DNA from 2 places in the Nonomuraea sp. NPDC048881 genome. Region 1 is predicted to be linked to the other one. Evidence: predicted binding sites of a transcription regulator. Region 1 holds the regulator's gene; the other holds the start of a gene.

The links. Region 1 encodes HrcA, which represses chaperone genes, less so after heat shock. Its sites were predicted from a motif close to TTGGCACTCTCNNNNNGAGAGTGCCAA; they were not measured.
Region 2: the regulator HrcA is predicted to act here: its motif matches at 3,690-3,716, upstream of groL (chaperonin GroEL).

What each region holds. Positions count from the first base shown of each region.
Region 1 covers NZ_JBEZGC010000007.1:134,211-141,193, forward strand. The annotation lists gene AB0C33_RS25520 (styrene monooxygenase/indole monooxygenase family protein) at 1-129, opposite strand, end outside; gene hemW (radical SAM family heme chaperone HemW) at 185-1,402, shown strand; gene AB0C33_RS25530 (DUF4870 domain-containing protein) at 1,395-2,054, opposite strand; gene AB0C33_RS25535 (DUF3097 domain-containing protein) at 2,051-2,860, opposite strand; gene AB0C33_RS25540 (hypothetical protein) at 2,878-3,705, opposite strand; gene hrcA (heat-inducible transcriptional repressor HrcA) at 3,862-4,875, shown strand; gene dnaJ (molecular chaperone DnaJ) at 4,887-6,029, shown strand; gene AB0C33_RS25555 (16S rRNA (uracil(1498)-N(3))-methyltransferase) at 6,039-6,764, shown strand; gene AB0C33_RS25560 (hypothetical protein) at 6,772-6,983, opposite strand, start outside.
Region 2 covers NZ_JBEZGC010000020.1:31,274-38,256, reverse strand. The annotation lists gene AB0C33_RS42390 (AAA family ATPase) at 1-543, shown strand, start outside; gene AB0C33_RS42385 (YbhB/YbcL family Raf kinase inhibitor-like protein) at 606-1,136, shown strand; gene AB0C33_RS42380 (hypothetical protein) at 1,238-1,798, opposite strand; gene groL (chaperonin GroEL) at 1,951-3,579, opposite strand; gene AB0C33_RS42370 (cold-shock protein) at 3,924-4,124, opposite strand; gene AB0C33_RS42365 (MoaD/ThiS family protein) at 4,368-4,643, opposite strand; gene thrC (threonine synthase) at 4,669-5,901, opposite strand; SAM riboswitch class I at 5,915-6,055, opposite strand; gene AB0C33_RS42355 (RNA polymerase sigma factor) at 6,135-6,689, opposite strand; gene AB0C33_RS42350 (trehalose-6-phosphate synthase) at 6,721-6,983, shown strand, end outside.

The DNA.
Region 1 (6,983 bases):
CAGCCGCCCGCGGCCCAGGTCGGCCGCGTCGCCCTCGCTGTAGAGCGTGGTCGCGACGCCGAGCTGCTGGAGTCGCAGGGCCAGCGTCAGGCCGGAGATCCCCGCGCCCACGATTCCCACGCCCGTCATGTGCCGCCTCCTTCGATGGCTCGGAGCACACCCGTGAGCAGGCACACTGGATGACGTGCCATCCACCCTGCCCGACGGCGATCCGGCGCCCGCCTCCGGCGAGCTGCCCGACAGCGCGCTGCGCGGGCTCGGCGAGCGCCCGTTCGGCTTCTACGTGCACGTGCCCTTCTGCGTCACCCGCTGCGGCTACTGCGATTTCAACACCTACACCGCCGCCGAGCTAGGGCCCGGCGCCTCCCACCGCGACTACGCCGACACGGTCGTGGCGGAGGTGCGCCTCGCCCGGCGCGTGCTCGGCGACGCCGACCTGCCCGTGGAGACGGTGTTCTTCGGCGGCGGCACGCCCACGCTGCTGCCGCCCGAGGACCTGGCGCGCGTCCTGGCCGCGATCGACGCCGAGTTCGGGCTGCGGCCGGGGGCGGAGGTCACCACCGAGGCCAACCCCGAGTCCGTCGATCCCGCCTACCTCGACAAACTCCGTCAGGGCGGCTTCAACCGGATCAGCTTCGGCATGCAGAGCGCGCGTGAGCACGTGCTCCAGGTGCTCGATCGCCGGCACACGCCGGGCCGTCCGGCGCGGGCCGTCCAGGAGGCGCGGGCGGCCGGGTTCGAGCACGTCAACCTCGACCTGATCTACAGCACGCCGGGGGAGTCCGACGACGACTGGCGGGCCTCGCTGGCCGCCGCGATCGAGGCCGGGCCCGACCACGTGTCGGCGTACTCGCTGATCGTGGAGGAGGGCACCAGGCTCGCGGCCCGGATCCGGCGCGGCGAGCTGCCGATGCCCGACGACGACGTCGCCGCCGACCGCTACCTGATCGCCGAGGAGATGCTGGCAGAGGCCGGTTTCTCCTGGTACGAGGTGTCCAACTGGGCCACCTCCGAGCAGGCCCGCTGCCGGCACAACCTGCTCTACTGGACCGGCGGCGACTGGTGGGCCGCCGGCCCCGGCGCCCACAGCCACGTCGGCGGCACCCGCTGGTGGAACGTCAAGCACCCGGCCGCCTACGCCCAGCGCCTGGCGGCGGACACCTCGCCCGCGCACGCGCGCGAGGTGCTCACCGGCGACGACCGGGCCGCCGAGCGGCTGATGCTGGAGCTGCGGCTGATCTCCGGCTACCCGCTCGCCGAGGTCGCCCCCGGCGCCCGCACGTCCGTGGCGAGCGCGCTGGCGCGCGGGCTGCTGGAGCCCGAGCCGTTCAGGGCGGGCCGGATGGTGCTCACCCTCAAGGGGCGGCTGCTGGCCGACGCCCTGATCACCGAGCTCATGTGACCAGGCGGATGGCGAACGGGTAGCGGTAGTTCTCGCCCCGGTTGGTGGCGATGGCCGCCTGGACGTGGAAGATCAGCGACACGATCCAGATGATCGGGAACAGCAGCAGGCCGACCAGCACGATCGACAGCACGATCGCCACCGCGTAGCCGATGAACATCGTGATCTGGAAGTTCAGCGCCTCGGCCGCCTGGTCCCTGACATAAGGGGACTCGTCCTTCTTCATCAGGTAGATGACCAGCGGGCCGACCCACGAGACCAGCAGGCCGAGCAGGTGGGCGAGCATGGCCATCGTGGTGTCGTCGCTGCCGCGGCGCGGGCCGAACCGGCCGGGCACGTACGGCCCGGCGGGGTAGCCGTAACCCGGCTGCTGCCCGTAGCCCGGAGCCTGGCCGTGGCCGGGGGGCTGGCCGTAGCCGGGCGGCGGGGGCACGTAGGGGGGCGGCGTGGGCATGGGGCCGGGCTGCGGACCGGGCCGGCTCGGCGGCTGCCGCCCGTAGTCGGGCTGGGAACCCGGCTGCTGCCCGTAGCCGAGCTGGGGGCCCGAGCCCTGGTCGCGGGGCACGTCAGAAGGCGGCACGTCGTAAGGCGGGACGTCAGAGGGCGGGACGTCCGGGGTGGAGTCGTCGGGGGGTGGCGGGGCCTGGCTCATGATGCCTCCGTAACGAAGTCGATCAGTTCCTCGACCCGGCCGAGCAGCTCCGGCTCCAGGTCGGCGTAGGACGAGACGGCGCCCAGAATGCGCCGCCAGGCGTCCGCGGGCTCCATGCGCCAGCCCAGTGCGGCGAGCACGCCCTCCTTCCACGGCACCCCGCGCGGCACGTCGGGCCAGCTCGGGATGCGCAGCACGGACGGTTTGACCGCCTGCCAGATGTCGATGTACGGATGACCCACGACGAGCACGTGCGGCGAGGTGATCCGGGCCGCGATCCGGCTCTCCTTCGACCCCGGCACCAGATGGTCGACCAGCACGCCCAGCCTGCGGCCCGGCTCGGGGGCGAACTCGGCCACGATGGCGGGCAGGTCGTCGACGCCCTCCAGGTACTCGACCACGACACCCTCGACCCGCAGGTCGTGGCCCCAGATCTTCTCCACGAGCGCGGCGTCGTGCACGCCCTCGACGTAGATCCGGCTCTCCTTGGCGACCCGGGCCCGCAGCCCCTCCACGGCGATGGACCCGGACGCGCTGCGCCTGGGCCCCGCCGGGGCCGCGGCCGCCGGGCGCACCAGCGTCACGGGCCTGCCCTCCAGCAGGAACGCGGCCGGCGCCAGCGGGAACAGGCGGCGTTTGCCGAACCGGTCCTCCAGGGTGACGGCCTCCTTGTCGCAGGCCACCACGGCGCCGCAGAAGCCGCTGTCGGCGTCCTCCACGACCAGGTCGAGTTCGGCGGGCACCTTCGGGATCTTGCCCTTGCCCGGCCGCCGCCAATTGCCCGCCAGCACATCGCCCTCGTACACACGGGGACCGTAGCAAATCACCCGCTGACCGCAAGGCGCTTACGCGCGCCGCTGCGCCGTACGAGGACGACGACGGTGCCGATGATGCCGATGAGCAGACCGGCGCCGGGGAACAGGAACAGCGCCGCCACCCCGCCGAACAGGCCGCCCGCCGCGGAGAGCACGTCACGGCCCACGCCGAAGCGGGCTGACGACTCCTCCTGCGTGGCGCAGGTCAGCTGGTAGTCGCCCTTGGCGGGGGCGTTGACGGCGAGGATCTCCTGCCAGGTGGTGCCGCCGGCGCTGAGCGTCTGGGTGCCGGAGACCTTGACCAGCCTGGCCTGGGCCGGGCCGCCGGAGATCTCGCACTGGTAGTTGACCCGCGTGTCGGTGGCGATGTAGACGGCCGGGCGCTTGGCGGGGTCGATCGCGACCTTCACGCTTTCGCCCGACGCGAACGTGCTCGTCGGGGCCATGTCCGAGACGCTGCTCAGCACGCCGCCGGCGAACACGACCACGCCCACGACGCCGAGCACGACGGCCACGGCCCACACGACGGCGATCCACCACAGGCGGGGCTTGATCGCCTTGCCGTCGATCCTGGCCGGGAACTGCGGCTGGCCGCCGTACTGGTTGTGGGGGCCGTACTGGTCGGGGTGGGCGTACTGGTTCTGCTGGCCGTACTGGTTCTGCTGGCCGTACTGGGGTGGGGGGCCGTACTGGGCGGGCGGCTGTTGCTGCTGGTAGGGCGGCTGGCCGTGCTGCTGGGGCTGGTACGGGGGCTGGGCGTACTGGTTCGGCTGACCGTAGTAGGGACCCTGCCCCTGGGGCGGTCCGTACTGCGGGGGCTGGGAATTGTCGGTCATGCGGCAAGTGTGAGGCCTGTCGCTTGTAAGTCGCTAGCAACAGGATGGGACCTGGTGTTATCGCACCTTGTGGGCGAGAGCCGTACACTTGGCACTCGGGAACACGGAGTGCTAGACCTGTCGTTTCCCTGTTAGGCAGAGGCAGGAGGTGAGCACGTGCTCGACGAACGGAAGCTGGCGGTGCTCCGCGCCATTGTCGAAGACTACGTGTCCACCAACGAACCGGTGGGCTCCAAGGCGCTGGCGGAGCGCCACAACCTCAAGGTCTCCCCGGCAACGGTCAGGAACGACATGGCCGCTCTGGAGGAGGACGGGTACATCACCCAGCCGCACACCAGCGCGGGCCGCGTGCCGACGGACAAGGGCTACCGCCTGTTCGTCGACCGGCTCTCGCAGGTCAAGCCCCTGTCGGGGGCCGAGCGGCGGGCGATCGAGACCTTCCTCGCCGGCGCGGTCGACCTCGACGACGTGGTCTTCCGCACCGTGCGGCTGCTCGCGCAGCTCACCAGGCAGGTCGCGGTCGTGCAGTACCCGACGCTGACCCGTTCCACGGTCAGGCACGTCGAGCTGGTCCCGCTCAACGAGCGGCGGGTCATGCTCGTGCTGATCACCAATACCGGGCGCGTCGAGCAGCGCGTGATCGAGCTGCCCGAGGTGGTGGAGGACGACCGCATCGCCCATCTGCGCGCGGTGCTCAACTCCTGCCTCGACGGCTGCGGGCTGAGCAACGTCCCCGAGCTGGTCGCCGACCTGCCCGAGCGGCTGCCCGCCGAGGACCGGCCCGCCGTGGCCACGATCCTGTCGGTGCTGCTCGAAACCCTCGTCGAACGCCATGACGAGAAGATCGTGTTCGCCGGCGCGGCCAATCTCGCGGGCGCCGACTTCGCCACCGGCCTGCGCGACGTGCTGGAGGCGCTGGAGGAGCAGGTCGTGCTCATGCGGTTGCTCGGCGAGACATCCACAGACACCCCGTCCGCGCTCACCGTGCGCATCGGCTCGGAAAACCCCTACCTTCGCGGCACGTCCATCGTCGCAACCGGATACGGTTCTGGCGACAACCAACTGGCCCGGCTCGGCGTGCTGGGTCCCACCAGGATGGACTACCCCGTGACGATGGGCGCCGTACGCGCGGTGGCACGCTACGTCAGCCAGATCCTGGCTGCATCTTAAGAGGTCGATAAGTGGCAAACAGCGACTACTACGCCACCCTCGGGGTGCGCCGTGACGCCAGTCAGGACGAGATCAAGAAGGCCTACCGCCGCCTCGCCCGCGAGCTGCACCCCGACGTGAACCCCGATCCTGAGACCCAGGAGCGGTTCAAGGAGATCACGCAGGCCTACGAGGTGCTGTCCGATCCGAACAAGCGCCAGATGTACGACCTGGGCGGCGACCCCTTCGGCGGCGGCGCGGGTGCGGGCGCGGGCGCCGGCGGCTTCGGCGCGGGCTTCCCCTTCAGCGACATCATGGACGCCTTCTTCGGCACCGCGGGCGGCACCCGCGGGCCGCGCTCGCGCGCCAGGAGGGGCCGCAACGCCACCATCCGGGTCGAGCTCGACCTGCGCGAGACGGCGTTCGGCACCACCCGCGAGCTGGTCGTGGACACCGCCGTGCTGTGCGAGGTGTGCCACGGCGCCGGCGCGGCCCCCGGCACCCACCCCGACACCTGTGACATGTGCAACGGGCGCGGCGAGATCTCCCAGGTCACCCGTTCGTTCCTGGGCCAGGTCATGACCTCGCGGCCGTGCCCCCAGTGCGGCGGCTTCGGCAGCATCATCCGCCACCCCTGCCAGGAGTGCTCGGGCGACGGCCGGGTGCGCACCCGCCGTACGATCAAGGTCCGCATCCCCGCGGGCGTCGAGGACGGCACCCACATCCAGCTCGCCGGCGAGGGCGAGGTCGGCCCCGGCGGCGGCCCGCCCGGAGACCTGTTCCTGGAGATCGTCGAACGCGCGCACGAGATCTTCGAGCGGCGCGGCGACGACCTCCACTGCACGGTCCAGATCCCGATGACGGCCGCCGCGCTCGGCACCATCCTCGCCGTCGAGACGCTCGACGGCTCCGAGGAGATCGACGTGCGCCCCGGCACCCAGTCCGGCCAGGTCATCACCATGTACGGGCGCGGCGTGCAGCGGCTCAACGAGTCCGGCAGGGGCGACCTGCTCATCCATGTCAACGTCGAGACCCCGATGCGGCTCGACCAGACGCAGGAGGACCTGCTGCGCGAGCTGTCCAGGCTGCGCGGCGAGGAGCGGCCGCCGGGAAAGTTCGCCCCGGGGCAGCAGGGTTTTTTCTCCCGCCTGCGTGACGCCTTCAACGGCAGGTGACGATCACCCGTGACCGTCCCCGTGTTCCTCGCCGAGGACCTCAACGGCGCCGAGCTCACGCTCGACGGCCCTGAGGGGCGGCACGCGGCCTCCGTGCGGCGCCTGCGCGCCGGCGAGCGGGTCGACCTGACCAACGGCGCGGGCGACGTCGCCGAGTGCGTGGTGCGCGAGGTGTTCAAGGACGCACTCGCGCTCGACGTGCTCGCCCGCTACACCGTCGAGCCGCCCGCGCGGCGGCTGGTGGTCGTCCAGGGGCTGCCCAAGGGTGACAGGGGCGAGCTGGCCGTCGAGATGATGACCGAGGTGGGGGTCGACGTGATCGTCCCCTGGGCCGCCTCGCGCAGCATCACGCAGTGGAAGGGCGACAAGATCGCCAAGGCGGTGGGCCGCTGGCGTGCCACGGCCCGCGAGGCCGGCAAGCAGGCGCGCCGGTTCCACCTGCCGCAGGTGGCCGAGCTCGCCTCCACCGCCCAGGTCGAGGGGCTGCTGGCCGACGCGGCGCTGGGGCTAGTGCTGCACGAGGAGGCCGCCGAGCCGCTGTCGAAGGTGGCGCTGCCGCCCGGCGGCGACATCGTCGTCGTCGTGGGGCCGGAGGGCGGGGTCTCGGAGGAGGAGCTGCGCAGGTTCGCCGCGGCCAAGGCGGTGCCCGTGCTGCTCGGGCCCACCGTGCTGCGCACCTCCACGGCGGGGGTGGCGGCGGCGGCCGTGCTGCTCGCGCGTACCGGGCGCTGGTGATTCCAGCTCAGGGTGTCGTGTGCGGCACGTCCACCAGCGGGCTGCTCAGGTCGCTCGGGCCGGTGGGCACGTCGTCCGGCGGGCACTCGTCGGAGGGGCACGACGTCGGCGATTCGGTCGTCTCCGGCGGGGTCGGCGTGGGGGTCGGCGTGATCTCGGGGCACTCCTGGTCGCCGGCGGGCTCACCGCTCGGGCAGGGCGTCGAGGACGGCGTCGGCG
Region 2 (6,983 bases), on a different contig from region 1:
ACCACGCCGTGGTCCACCACCTCGTGGGAGACCGTGCTGAAGCACCTCGGCCAGGACGAGGGCGAGGTGACCGAGCTGACGCTCGGCTTCCGCGTGCCGCGCGAGGTGCTCGACTACGCGGCCCGCCTGCTGCCCTCGATCGCCCCCGCGCTGGCCGCCCCGCGGTCGCTGCGTCCGGGCGCCGGCTCGCTCACGGTCCGGCCGGGCGCCACGGTCGCCGAGGCCGCCCGGGAGGTCCTGGCCAGGGAGGGCTCGATCGGGGTCATCGTCCCCGACGCGATGGTGGCGGCGGTCTCCGAGTCGCTGTCCGGCCTGCCGCACGCGGTGCTCGACCCCGACGCGACGCAGGAGCACCGCCTGCTGATCGTGCCCGCCACGCTCGCCAAGGGCCTGGAGTACGACCACGTGATCGTCGTGGAGCCGGCCGCCATCGTCGAGGCCGAGCCCCGCGGCCTGGCCCGCCTGTACGTGGTCCTGACCCGCGCGGTCACCTCGCTCACGGTGCTGCACGACAGGCCGCTCCCGGCGCAGCTCGGAACCTGACGGAGGGCGGGCACGGCCGCTTCTAGGATGGCCTGAAGGAGCTGTCAACCTAGGAGGATGCCGTGCCCGCACCGCTTCCGCATGAACACCTGCCCCCGGTCCCCGCGCTCGTGGTGGAGAGCGACGACATCCGCGACGGCGAGCGGCTGAACGACCTCCACGTCTTCGACGACTGGGGGATGACCGGCGGGAACGTCTCGCCCCAGCTGCGCTGGTCGGGCGCGCCCGAGGGCACCCGCGGCTACGCCGTCACCTGCCACGACCCCGACGCCCCCACCGGCAGCGGCTTCTGGCACTGGGTGCTGTTCGACCTGCCCGGCGAGACCACGGAGCTGCCCAGGGGCGCGGGCACCGGCCCCGACTTCAAGGGCCTGCCCGCCGGCGCGGTCCACGCCCGCAACGACTACGGCACCAAGGACTACGGCGGCGCCGCTCCCCCGCCCGGCGCCCCTCACCGCTACGTCTTCACGGTGCACGCGCTCGGGGTCGACGAGCTGGGCGTCGGCGGCGACGCGAGCCCGGCCGTGGTCGGCTTCAACATCACCGCCAACACGCTGGCCCGCGGCCACATCGTCGCGCACTTCGGCGTCTGAGACCGGCACAACACCGCGGCGAAGGCGCCCCGTTCGCGTTCGGGGCGCCTTCGCCGTGGTGCCGCGTCGGGTTCCGTACGCCCGGCGCCACCAGACGGGGTTCAGTCGCCCTGCACCAGCTCGTCCGCGAACGTGAAGTCCCCGGGGGCGTTGGACGACAGGTCCTCGCTCTCGCCGCCCGACTCGCCCTCGAAGGCGTCCGAGACGTCCTCACGCTCGCCCGACATGTCCTGCCCCTCCTCCGAGACGTCCTCGCGCTCGCCGGACATGTCCTGACCCTCCTCCGAGACGTCCTCGCGCTCGCCGGACATGTCCACGCCCTCCTCCGAGGCGTCCCCGCGCTCGTCGGACCTCTCATCGGCCTCGTCCGACGACCGCTCGTCGGCCTGGTCCGACGACCTGTCCTCGGCTTCCTCCGACGACCTGTCCTCGCCCTCCTCCGACATCTCCCCGCGCTCGTCCTGCGACGTCCACCTGGACGGCGAGGCGCAGTAGTCGCGGTCGTACAGTTCCAGGTAGCCCGCGCAGTAGGGCACGTCGACGTACTCCAGGGCCTCGTCCAGGTAACCGTGGTCGTCTGCCTGGGCGGGCATCGTCATGGCGGCCGCGGCGGCCAGCATGACGGCTCCGAGCCCGAGAACGCGCGCGGTGCGGGAATTCATGTAACTACTCCTTTGTGCGGTGAATCGTCACTTCGTTTCGTTACTGTCCGTAGTCAATAACTACTAAACGTGACGGGACCGGACACAACAAAAGGCGGCCGGATCCTTGGAGATCCGAACCGCCTTCTGATGCGTCAGCGACCAGGCGAGGCCTAGAAGTCCATGTCGCCGCCGCCGGGCATGCCGGCCGGAGCAGCAGGGGTCTTCTCGGGCTTCTCGGCGATGACGGCCTCGGTGGTGAGGAAGAGCGCCGCGATGGAGGCGGCGTTCTGCAGCGCGGAGCGCGTCACCTTGGCCGGGTCGATGATCCCGGACTCGAACATGTTGACGTACTCGCCGGAAGCGGCGTTGAGGCCCTCGCCCGGGGTCAGGTTGCGCACCTTCTCCACAACGACGCCGCCCTCAAGACCGGCGTTGACCGCGATCTGCTTGAGGGGCTCCTCAAGAGCCTTCTTCACGATCGCCGCGCCGGTGGCCTCGTCGCCGTTGAGCTCGAGCTTGTCGAACGCCTTGGCGCCGGCCTGCAGCAGCGCCACGCCACCGCCGGGGACGATGCCCTCCTCGACGGCCGCCTTGGCGTTGCGCACGGCGTCCTCGATGCGGTGCTTGCGCTCCTTGAGCTCGACCTCGGTCGCCGCGCCGGCCTTGATGACCGCCACGCCACCGGCCAGCTTGGCCAGGCGCTCCTGCAGCTTCTCACGGTCGTAGTCGGAGTCGGTGCGCTCGATCTCGGCGCGGATCTCGTTGACCCGGCCGGAGATCGCCTCGGCGTCACCGGCGCCGTCGACGATGGTGGTCTCGTCCTTGGTCACCACGACCTTGCGGGCGCGGCCGAGCAGGTCGAGGGTGGCGGTCTCGAGCTTGAGGCCGACCTCCTCGGCGATGACCTGACCGCCGGTCAGGATCGCGATGTCGCCCAGCATGGCCTTGCGGCGGTCGCCGAAGCCCGGGGCCTTGACGGCCACGGAGCGGAACAGGCCGCGGATCTTGTTGACCACCAGGGTCGCCAGGGCCTCGCCGTCGACGTCCTCGGCGATGATCAGCAGCGGCTTGCCGGACTGCACGACCTTGTCGAGCAGCGGCAGCAGGTCCTTGTTGGCCGAGACCTTGCTGTTGACGATCAGGATGTACGGGTCTTCGAGAACGGCCTCCATGCGGTCGGAGTCGGTCACGAAGTACATCGACGTCATGCCCTTGTCGAAGCGCATGCCCTCGGTGAGCTCAAGCTCAAGGCCGAAGGTGTTGCTCTCCTCGACGGTGATGACGCCTTCCTTGCCGACCTTGTCCATCGCCTCGGCGATGAGCGAGCCGATCTCGGGGTCGGCGGCGGAGATGGAGGCGGTGGAGGCGATCTGCTCCTTGGTCTCCACGTCCTTGGCCAGCTTGGAGAGCTCCTCGCTGACCCGCTCGACGGCGGCCTCGATGCCCTTCTTCAGGGCCATCGGGTTGGCGCCGGCGGCCACGTTGCGCAGACCTTCGCGCACCAGAGCCTGGGCGAGCACGGTGGCCGTGGTGGTGCCGTCGCCGGCGACGTCGTCAGTCTTCTTGGCGACTTCCTTGACCAGCTCGGCGCCGATCTTCTCCCACGGGTCCTCGAGCTCGATCTCCTTGGCGATGGAGACGCCGTCGTTGGTGATCGTGGGAGCGCCCCACTTCTTCTCCAGCACGACGTTGCGCCCCTTGGGGCCCAAGGTCACCTTGACGGCGTCGGCGAGCTGGTTCATACCGCGCTCGAGACCGCGCCGGGCGTCCTCGTCAAACGCGATCATCTTGGCTGCCATAAGGCTAGACCTCCCAGATGCAGGGTGGCGTGTCCTGGACCGAGCCGACGCCCGCGACGGCATAGGCCTGCATCTCCGTTCGGCAGACCCCATCGTCTCGATCCGAGTTGTTGGCACTCTGCCACACAGAGTGCCAACGAACTGTTTAGCACTCTACCCTGCCGAGTGCAAGCCACGGGCACCCCACCCCAGCTCATCGGGCAGGTCATCGGGTGCGCCGGTTCGCACGGCGAGCCGCCCCTGAGGCGCGGCCCGCCGTGCGAAGCCGACGGAGGAAACAGTGGCGAGCCCGTACGGACTGCGCTGCCGCACGTCCCGCCTTGGTGCATACCAGCGAGGGTGAATCAGACCGTGCGGACGGACTCCGCCTGCGGCCCCTTCTGGCCCTGCGTGATCTCGAACTCGACGCGCTGTCCCTGTTCGAGAGAGCGGTACCCGTCCATCATGATCGCTGAGTAATGGACGAATACATCCTTACCACCGTCTACCGCGATGAAGCCGTAGCCCTTGTCCGCGTTGAACCACTTGACGGTGCCCTGCGCCACTTCCGACTCCTCTTACTGGGCTCGCAGATCTCGCCCATTCCTTCGCGAGACCCGTAATCGCATGACTTTTGGGAAAATCAGCCAGACGATCGCCCTCGACCATACCTGTGGCACGGGGTTTGGCAACAGAGTCAACCGACAAAACGCTAATTTCATCGAAGGCTGAGTCGTTCGAGGTTGAATTTGGTTCTAAAACAAGAAGGCGCCCACAAGGGGCGCCTTCAAGAGTCGGTGGTCCGGCGGTCAGCCGCCCGCGACGGCGGGGATGATGGAGATCTGAGTGCCTTCAGGGGCGGGAGTGTCCAGGCCCTCGGCGAAACGGACATCCTCATCACCAACGTATACGTTGACAAAACGACGAATCTTGCCCGATTCATCCAGAATTCTCGCGCCGATCCCCGGGTAGTCGGAGTCAAGCCTGGCGAGAACGTCACGAAGAGTCGCCCCTTCGCCACTCACCTCGGCGTTACCCCCGGTGTAAGTGCGCAGAATGGTGGGAATCCGCACAGAAACGCTCATGGTTTTTGTTGCCTTTCCTGGATTGTCAGACAGTCGCGCGGAACGCGTCGAGAGAGGGCCGGATCACGGCGGTGGGCCGCGCGTCGTCGCTGATCGCGTCGAGCGTCTTCAGGCCGTCGCCGGTGTTCAGGACCACCGTCTCGGCCTCGGGGTCGAGCCTGCCCGTCTCGACGAGCTTCTTCAGCACGCCCACCGTGACGCCGCCCGCGGTCTCGGCGAAGATGCCCTCGGTGGAGGCCAGGAGCTTGATGGCGGCGACGATCTCGGGGTCGGTGACGTCCTCGACGCCCCCGCCCGTGCGCCGGGCGATGTCCAGCACGTACGGCCCGTCGGCGGGGTTGCCGATGGCCAGCGACTTGGCGATCGTGTCCGGCTTGACCGGCTGGACGACGTCGTGCCCCGCCTTGTACGCCGTCGAGACCGGCGAGCACCCGGCCGCCTGGGCCCCGAACACCTTGTAGGGGGTGTCCTCGACCAGCCCGAGCGCGATCAGCTCCTTGAACCCCTTGTCGATCTTCGTGAGCTGGGAGCCGGAGGCGATGGGGATGACGATCTGCTCCGGCAGCCGCCAGCCGAGCTGCTCGGCGATCTCGTACGCGAGCGTCTTGGACCCTTCGGCGTAGTAGGGCCGCAGGTTGACGTTGACGAACCCCCACCGCTCGCCCAGCGGGTCGCCGATCAGCTCCGAACAGAACCGGTTGACCTCGTCGTACGTGCCGTCGATGCCGATCAGCCGGCCGCCGAACACCCGGGCCATGGCGATCTTGGCCGCTTCGAGGTCGGCCGGGATGAACACGCACGCGTCGAGGCCGGCCCGCGCGGCGGCGGCGGTGACCGCGCCGGCGAGGTTGCCCGTGGAGGAGCAGGAGAGCGTGTGGAAACCGAAGTTCCTGGCCGCCTCGACGGCGATGGCGACCACCCGGTCCTTGAAGGAGTGGGTGGGGTTGCCCGAGTCGTCCTTCACGAACAGGGACCGGATGCCGAGCGCCTTGCCGAGGTTGCCGGCCTTGACCAGCTTCGTCCAGCCCGGGTTCATGTTGGGCTTGCTCGCCACGTCGGCGGGGACCGGGAGCAGGGAGCGGTAGCGCCAGATGTTGGCGGGGCCGGACTCGATGTCCGCGCGGGTCACCTGGCCGAAGGAGTAGGCCGCTTCGAGCGGCCCGAAACACTCCAGGCAGGCGAAGCTGGGACCCAGGGGGTAGCGCGTGCCGCACTCGCGGCAGGACAGGGCGACGGCAGGACCAAAGTCGAGCGACATGAAGCGAGGCCTTCCCTCATCTTCGCCCGCGGCCACCTTGACCGCGAACCGGAATTGGCACCTTGTCCCGGTCGGCCTCGCCAGGTCGCGAGCACAAGCCGGGAGGGTTGCCGGGGCTTCGCAGGGCCGGTCCCTCCACCCCTCTGGATGAGCAATATGCAGTTGTCGAAAAGGACTCTACCTTCTCAAGTGGCGGAAACAACCACCCGTCTCACCATGCGAGAGGACACGTCTCACCGATAGTCCTCCCCGAGGACTCCCTGCACGTACTTGCGGGCCTGGTGGATGCGGGACTTGGCGGTGCCGAGCGGGATGTTGAGCTGCTCGGCCACCTCGTTGTAGTCGAGCTGGACGATGTCGCGCAGCACCAGCGCCTGGGCCAGGTCGGGCTTGTCGGCCTCCAGCGCCTCCATCGCGTCGAGCAGGTCGAGCCGCGAGCCGGCGATCACGCTGACCCGCCGCGCGTCGGGCTTCTGCATCGGCAGCTCCTCCGACGTCTGCTCGGCGGCCCTGCGCTTCAGCGAGCGGTACGTGGTGCGCGCGCAGTTGGCGGTCACGATGTGCAGCCAGGTGCTGAACCTGGCCCGCCCCTCGAACCGGCCGATGTTGCGCGCCACGGCCAGCAGAGTGTCCTGCGAGGCTTCTTCCGCGTCCTGGTGATAGGGCAGGATCCGGGCGCAGTGGCGCATCACGTCAGGCTCGATCCTGGCCAGGAGCTCGCCGAGCGCGCGATGGTCTCCGGCCGCGGCCGAGCGGGCGAGTTCCTCGGTTAGCTCATCTAGCGCCATAGCTGGGATCCTATGGGCGAAGGGAGCCCAAATGAACAGCGTTCTCGTGGCGTCCAACCGCGGGCCGGTCTCCTTCACCGTCGACGACGACGGTGAGCTGACCATGAAACGCGGTGGCGGCGGCCTCGTCTCGGGCCTGTCGGGGGTGGCCAAGGAGCACGGCGTGCTGTGGGTGTGCGCCGCGCTGTCCGACGGCGACCGCAGCGCCGTGCGCCTGGCCCCGGGGGGCCGGCTCGACCGCTGCGGCTACGACACGGGCGCCCTGCGGATGCTCGACATCCCCGCGGCCACCTT